3 regions of the Sanguibacter sp. 25GB23B1 genome follow, and region 3 is predicted to be linked to each of the others. Evidence: predicted binding sites of a transcription regulator. Region 3 holds the regulator's gene; each other region holds the start of a gene.
What was found. Region 3 encodes Rex, which represses fermentation and respiration genes when NADH is low (regulators of the CRP and FNR family bind a similar motif). Its sites were predicted from a motif close to CTTGTGAANNNNTTCACAAG; they were not measured.
Positions count from the first base shown of each region.

Region 1 (2,264 bases), on a different contig from region 3:
CACGGGAGGTCGAGCAGGGCGGGGTCGGGTGACGCCGCCGTGATCTGGAGGTTCTGCGCCACGGGGGTGTTCCTTTCCGTGGGTCGGAGCGGGCCGGGGGAGCCGGTGTCCGCGCGGGCTCGTGCGGACAGAGCGAAGGGGGCGGGTTCAGCCTCTCGGCCGGACCCGCCCCCTCAACCTACGTCAGATGCTGTCGAGCCGGAGACCGGTGCTCGCGGAGAAGACGTGCTCCTGGCCCGCGCGGATCGAGACGTGGATGCGCTCGCCCTTCGCGGGTGCCGTGCGCGGGTTGATGCGCACGATGACCTCGTGGTCGCCTGCACCGGCGGAGTGGAGGTCGACGCCGTCGACGCCCTTGAGGGTGCCGTAGACGTATGCGTCGGAGCCGAGCTCCTCGACGATGTTCACCTCGATGGGGATCGCGGACGGGTCGGAGGCGTCGACGATGTCGAGGGCCTCGGGGCGGAACCCGAGGGTGACCTTGCCCTTGTCCTCGGCCGTCATGCCGGCGATGGCGCTGCGGGAGATCGGGATGCGCGCCTGACCGATCTGGGCGACGCCGTTGTTGATCGTGAACGTGCCGAGGTTCATCGCGGGGGAGCCGATGAAGCCGGCGACGAAGACGTTCTGGGGGGCGTCGTACATCTCGCGCGGGGTGCCGACCTGCTGGAGGAGGCCGTCCTTGAGGACCGCGATGCGGTCGCCCATGGTGAGCGCCTCGGTCTGGTCGTGCGTGACGTAGACGGTCGTGACGCCGAGGCGACGCTGCAGCGACGCGATCTGCGTGCGGGTCTGGACGCGGAGCTTGGCGTCGAGGTTCGACAGCGGCTCGTCCATGAGGAAGACCTGCGGCTGACGGACGATCGCACGGCCCATGGCGACGCGCTGGCGCTGGCCACCGGAGAGCGCCTTCGGCTTGCGGTCGAGGTACTCGCTGAGGTCGAGGATCTTCGCGGCCTCTTCGACGCGTGAGCGGATCTCGGCCTTCGGCTTGCCGGCGATCTTCAGGGCGAAGCCCATGTTGTCCGCGACGGACATGTGCGGGTACAGCGCGTAGTTCTGGAAGACCATCGCGATGTCGCGGTCCTTGGGCTGCACGTCGGTGACGTCGCGGTCACCGATGAGGATGCGGCCCGCGTTGACGTCCTCGAGACCTGCGAGCATGCGCAGGGAGGTCGACTTTCCACAGCCCGAGGGGCCCACGAGGACGAGGAACTCGCCGTCCTCGACGTGGAGGTTGAGCTGGTCCACCGCGGGGCGCTCGGTCCCGGGGTAGATGCGGCTGGCGTGGTCGAAAGTAACTGTAGCCATGGTGATGGCATCCCTTCACCGGCAGGTACGTGCCGGACGATCCGTAGTGAATGGGGTGTCTCGCTTCGCGTGGTGCATGGTGTCCGCGCTGACACTCGTCTTCAGTTGTGACCCCGGTCGTGGCGACCTGAGCCTGTCGAGCATCGTACACGCGCTTGTGTCAGCCGTCACATGGTGCTGCCGGCGACACCTGCCCGCAGGCTTAGGCGAGCGCCTGCTCGAGGGCGTCCGCGAGCGCGGTGAGCATCTCGGCCGCCTCGTCGGTGTCGGCCACCCGCAGGCGGGCGACGGTCTCGCCGGAGCCGACCTTCACCGTGAGGTCCTCGTCCCCGAGGACGGCGAACGCACGCTCGTCCGTCACGTCGTCGCCCATGTAGAAGACGACCGGAGCCCCGAGCTCGGCGCGCAGGTCGAGGAGCGCCTGCCCCTTCGACGTCTCGACCACCGCGACCTCGACGACGCCCTTGCCGCTCATGACGTGGGCGCCCAGACGCTCACCGAGCGCGACCGCCTCCGCCGAGGCTTCCGCGGCGGCGGCCTCCGCCGACAGGCGGGTGTGCAGGACGGCCGCGGACGGCTTGTGCTCGACCCAGGCGCCCTCGACCCGGCTCGCGACCGCCTCGAGCCCCTCGGTGACCTCGGAGAGCATCGATGCCTGCTCGGAGGTCACGGTGAAGGGCTCGCGCACGAGGTCGGGCAGGCGGGTGCTCGTGTCGTCGCTCGGGTCCTGCTGGATCGCGCCGCGCTCCGCCCCGTGGCTCCCGACGAGGATCGCGCCGGACGGTGCGTGCGCGAGCTGGGCCAGCGTCTCGAGATTGCGACCGGAGACGAGGGCGACGCGCACGCGGTCGTGAGGCAGCGCGGCGAGCCGGACGAGCGCCGCGCTCGCGGCAGGGGTCGACCGGGACGCCGACGGGTCGTCGACGAGCGGGGCGAGCACCCCGTCGAAATCG
Region 1 is NZ_JBDYKL010000054.1:10,815-13,078, forward strand. It holds gene ABKW26_RS19435 (DUF4032 domain-containing protein) at 1-62, opposite strand, end outside; gene ugpC (sn-glycerol-3-phosphate ABC transporter ATP-binding protein UgpC) at 184-1,311, opposite strand; gene otsB (trehalose-phosphatase) at 1,514-2,264, opposite strand, start outside.
Region 1: ugpC (sn-glycerol-3-phosphate ABC transporter ATP-binding protein UgpC) is a predicted target of Rex. The motif match lies at 1,466-1,485, and genes of this name have one in related genera.

Region 2 (2,264 bases), on a different contig from region 3:
CGACGTCCTCCTTCGCGAGCGTCGCGTCCGTCCAGTCGCCCACCCAGAGGGACTGCGGCGTGAGCGCGATCTTCGCGAGGAGCGCCTTGTCGGTGCCGCTCGCCGCCGACCACGCGACGTAGGACTGCGTGTCCGTGTCGGCGAACAGCCCGCTCGTCGTCGCCGGCGGTGCCGTCGGCTCCTCGGTGGGCTCGGGGGTGGGCTCTGCTGTGGGCTCTGCCGTGGGGGTCGGGGTCACCGGCGGCTCCTCAGGGGTGCTCGTCCCGGTGCAGGGTGTCCCGTTGAGGGTGAACGACGTCGGCTCGGCGTTCGTCGAGCCGTCCCACGTCCCGATGAACCCGAAGGTCGTGCTCGATCCCGTGGCGAGCGAGCCGTTGTACGAGGCGTTCGACACGGACACGGTGGCTCCGGACTGGTTCGCGACGCCGTTCCACAGCTGGCTCACCTTCTGGCCGTCGGCATAGGTCCACCCGACGGTCCACGTCGACACGGGGGAGCCGAGGTTCGTCACGGCGACGCTGCCCTGGAACTGCCCGCCCCACTGGCCGGTGACGTCGTACTCGACCTGGCAGCCGGCGGCGGCGGCCGCGGTCGTCGAGGTGGCGAGGGCGCCGAGTCCGGTGAGTGCGACCGCGATCGCGGAGAGCGCGGCGGTTCGCCTGGTGGTGCTGATCATGCGTCGTCTCCACTCTGGGGAGGTCCCCGTGAGCTGGGGAGCGCCCCGTGATGTTCGGCGTGCCGGGCTCGACCGCCGGGTCGTCGGCCTCCACCGTAGACGGGGATCAATCGGGACCAAAACGACCTAAAGGTTTAGGGGGGTGCTCGGGCCGGCATCCGGTCGTGTCGGAGCGCCCTCGTGCCAACCCTGACGGCGCGTCGGCAACCAAGGGAAGCCTTAGCAGACAGGGCGAGCCCACATGACTAGAGTGGCCACTGTGTTTGTGACGCGCTTCACAAATACGGCGATCTCGACGCGCGTCCAGGCCGAGGACCGGCCACGACGCCGGGATCGTGCAGGCACGTCAGGCTGGTCGTGGACAGGCGGAGACATGAGACTGAACAGGACAGATGACGCCGACGTCATCGTCGTGGGGGCGGGGCCTGCCGGGTCGACCGCTGCCCACTACTGTGCGGCCGCCGGTCTCGACGTCCTCCTCCTCGAGAAGTCCTCCTTCCCCCGGGACAAGATCTGCGGCGACGGTCTCACCCCGCGCGCCGTCGGCGAGATGGTCCGCATGGGCGTCCCCATCCGCGAAGAGGACGGCTGGATCCGCAACATCGGCCTCCGTGCCGTCGCCGGCGGGCGCTCCTTCGAGTTTCCCTGGCCCGAGCTCAAGGCCTACCCCTCCTACGGTCTCGCCCGCTCGCGGATGAACCTCGACCAGACGCTCGCCGAGCACGCCCGCAGCACCGGCGCCAAGCTCATGGAGCGCACGAACGTCACCGGCCCGCTGCTCGACGAGCGCACCGGCCGCGTGGTCGGCGTGACCGCGCGGCCCGTCGACGACAACGGCCGTCGGGCCGGCGACGAGGTGACCTACCGTGCACCGGTGGTCATCGCCGCCGACGGCGTCTCGGCCCGCATGGCCATCGCGCTCGGCATCGAGAAGTCGCTCAAGCGCCCGATGGGCGTCGCGGTGCGTACCTACTTCACGAGCCCGCGGCACGACGACCCGTGGATGGAGTCCCAGCTCGAGCTCTGGGACGGCGTCCCGGGGAAGTCGAACCTCCTGCCCGGGTACGGCTGGATCTTCGCGCTCGGCGACGGGACGGTGAACGTCGGCCTCGGCTCCGTGTCCTCCACCGCCGCGGCGACGAAGATCGACTACAAGAACCTCTTCGCCCGATGGATGGCCAACGCCCCGGAGGAGTGGGAGTTCACGCCCGAGAACCAGATCGGGCCGGTGCGCGGTGCTGCGCTGCCCATGGCGTTCAACCGCAAGCCGCTCTACACCCGCGGCATGATGCTCGTCGGCGACTCCGGCGGCATGGTGAGCCCCTTCAACGGCGAAGGCATCGCGTACGCCATGCAGGCCGGCCGGGTGGCCGCGGACACGATCGCGCAGGCGCGCTCGCGGACGACCGACGCGGCGCGCGAGCGTGCGCTCGCCACCTACCCCGAGATCATGTCCCGCGACCTCGGTGGGTACTACACGCTCGGTCGCTACTTCGTGAAGCTCATCGAGCACCCCCAGGTCATGCGGATCTGCACGAGGTACGGGCTGCCGCAGCCGCTCATCATGAAGCTCGTCGTCAAGCTCCTG
Region 2 is NZ_JBDYKL010000022.1:66,993-69,256, reverse strand. It holds gene ABKW26_RS12990 (glycoside hydrolase family 6 protein) at 1-676, opposite strand, end outside; gene ABKW26_RS12985 (geranylgeranyl reductase family protein) at 1,050-2,264, shown strand, end outside.
Region 2: ABKW26_RS12985 (geranylgeranyl reductase family protein) is a predicted target of Rex. The motif match lies at 939-958, and genes of this name have one in related genera.

Region 3 (2,264 bases):
TTCCATCATCATGGCGCAGTCTCCCCCTGCTTCGGCCCCGCCCTGTGCGGCGCCTGTGTATGCAGGACGATAGCGTGCCCCGGTTGGCCGCTGCCGCGAGGTGTGACTTGCATCACATGTATAGCGCACTTGCTTTTCTTCTGCCTACCATAGTAGAAAGTTCAACTATTGAAGGTGGCACGATCGGCGCCACGCTCGACCACAGACCCAGGAGATTCTCATGACTGCTCTTCCCACCGGACTCGCTACCGGCACCTACACCGCTGACCCGACCCACACGTCCGCGACGTTCACCGTCCGCCACGCCGGCATCTCGAAGGTCCGCGGCAGCCTCGCCGTGCCGACCGCCGTCGTCACCGTCGGCGAGGACATCGAGAGCTCCTCCGTCAGCGCCGAGCTCGACGCAGCGTCCATCAACACGGGCAACCCCGACCGCGACGGCCACCTCAAGAGCGCCGACTTCTGGGACGTCGAGAAGAACCCGGTGTGGACGTTCACCTCCACCTCCGTCGCAGCCTCCGGCGACGACTTCGCCGTCACCGGCGACCTGACGATCAACGGCGTGACCCGCTCGGTCGCCCTCGCCACCGAGTTCGTCGGCATCGCCACGGACCCGTTCGGCAACAGCCGCGCCGGCTTCGAGGCCAAGACCGAGATCTCCCGCAAGGACTTCGGCCTCACCTACAACGCCGCGCTCGAGACCGGCGGCGTCCTCATCAGCGACACCGTGAAGATCGCGATCGACATCTCCGCCATCAAGGGCTGAGTCGCTCGACAGCACGACAGGACTGACCTGCACCTGCCCGCACGGGCCGAGGGTGCAGGTCAGTCCCGTCTCCGGGCCTGGGAGTGGAACGCGAGGATCTGCAGCTCGCTGCCGACGTCCACGGACCGGAGCTCGACCCCGGGCGGCACCTGCAGCGCGCACGGCGCGAAGCTGAGGATCTCCCGGACACCGGCTGCCACGACCGCGTCGCACACCTCCTGTGCGCCCTCCCCCGGCGTCGCGATGACGACGATCGACACCCCGCGCTCCCGGACGACCTCGTCGAGCCGCGCCACGTCCTCCACCACCCGACCCGCCACCTCCTGCCCGACGACGCTCGGCGAGCTGTCGAGCAGCGCCGCGACGGTGAACCCGCGTGCCGCGAAGCCGGAGTAGTTCGCGAGCGCGTGCCCGAGGTTGCCGACGCCGACGATCGCGACCTGCAGCTCCTGCGCCACACCGAGCGCCCCGCTCACCCGGGCCCGGAGCCGGCGCACGTCGTACCCCACCCCACGGGTGCCGTGCGAGCCGAGATAGCTGAGGTCCTTGCGCAGCTGGGCCGGCCCGACGCCGGCGAGCTCGGCGAGCTCCGTCGACGAGGTACCGACCACGCCCCGCGCCGCGAGGTCGGACAGCACCCGCAGGTAGACGGGCAGGCGCTCGATGCTCGCCGAGGGCATCCGGCGCACCAGCTCGTCCGGTCCGGTCACCCTCGTCCTCCCCACCCGCAGCGTCAGCGGGCGAGGAGCCGTCGCAGCCGGTCCTCGTCGATCCGCCAGAATCCCTGTTGTACACCGTCGACGGTCACGACGGGGACATAGTCGCCGTACACGCCGCGCAGATCGTCCGACGCGTCCACGTCGACGGTCGTCCACGAGGTGCCGGTCTCGCCGCACACGCGGGAGACGACCACGCACGCGTCGTCGCACAGGTGGCACCCCGTGCGCGTGTAGACGACGACGCGCGACGCGCCAGCGGTGTCGTCGGTGCTCGCGGCGCCCGACCGTTCATGTGCTGCTCCACCCACGTTCACGGGACCAACCCTAGAGTGCTGACTACAGTGGGGCGTGTGCGCACCGACGAGTCTGACCCGGAGACCGGAGAAGCAGTGGCCGAGGCCGCCGCGCAACAGCTCGCGGCCACGACGCTCACCGAACCAGAGGCCCCACCCGTCGCGGACGAGCGCGTCCCGCAGGTCGCCGCGTTCTTCGACGTCGACAACACGATCATCCGCGGGGCCTCGTCGTTCCACCTCGCGCGGGGCCTCTACGCCCGCGGGTTCTTCCGCAAGCGGGACCTCGTCAACTTCTTCTTCCAGCAGGCCCGCTACATGGCCTTCGGCGAGAGCCGGCAGCAGATCGACGAGGTCCGCTCGCGCGCGCTGCACCTCATGACGGGCCACTCGGTCGCCGAGGTCGTCGCGATCGGCGAAGAGGTGTACGACCAGGTGCTCGCCCTGCGGATCTTCCCCGGGACGCAGAAGCTCCTCGACGCGCAC
Region 3 is NZ_JBDYKL010000015.1:16,497-18,760, forward strand. It holds gene ABKW26_RS10155 (MarR family transcriptional regulator) at 1-12, opposite strand, end outside; gene ABKW26_RS10160 (YceI family protein) at 221-766, shown strand; gene ABKW26_RS10165 (redox-sensing transcriptional repressor Rex) at 826-1,476, opposite strand; gene ABKW26_RS10170 (glutaredoxin family protein) at 1,500-1,799, opposite strand; gene ABKW26_RS10175 (HAD-IB family hydrolase) at 1,827-2,264, shown strand, end outside.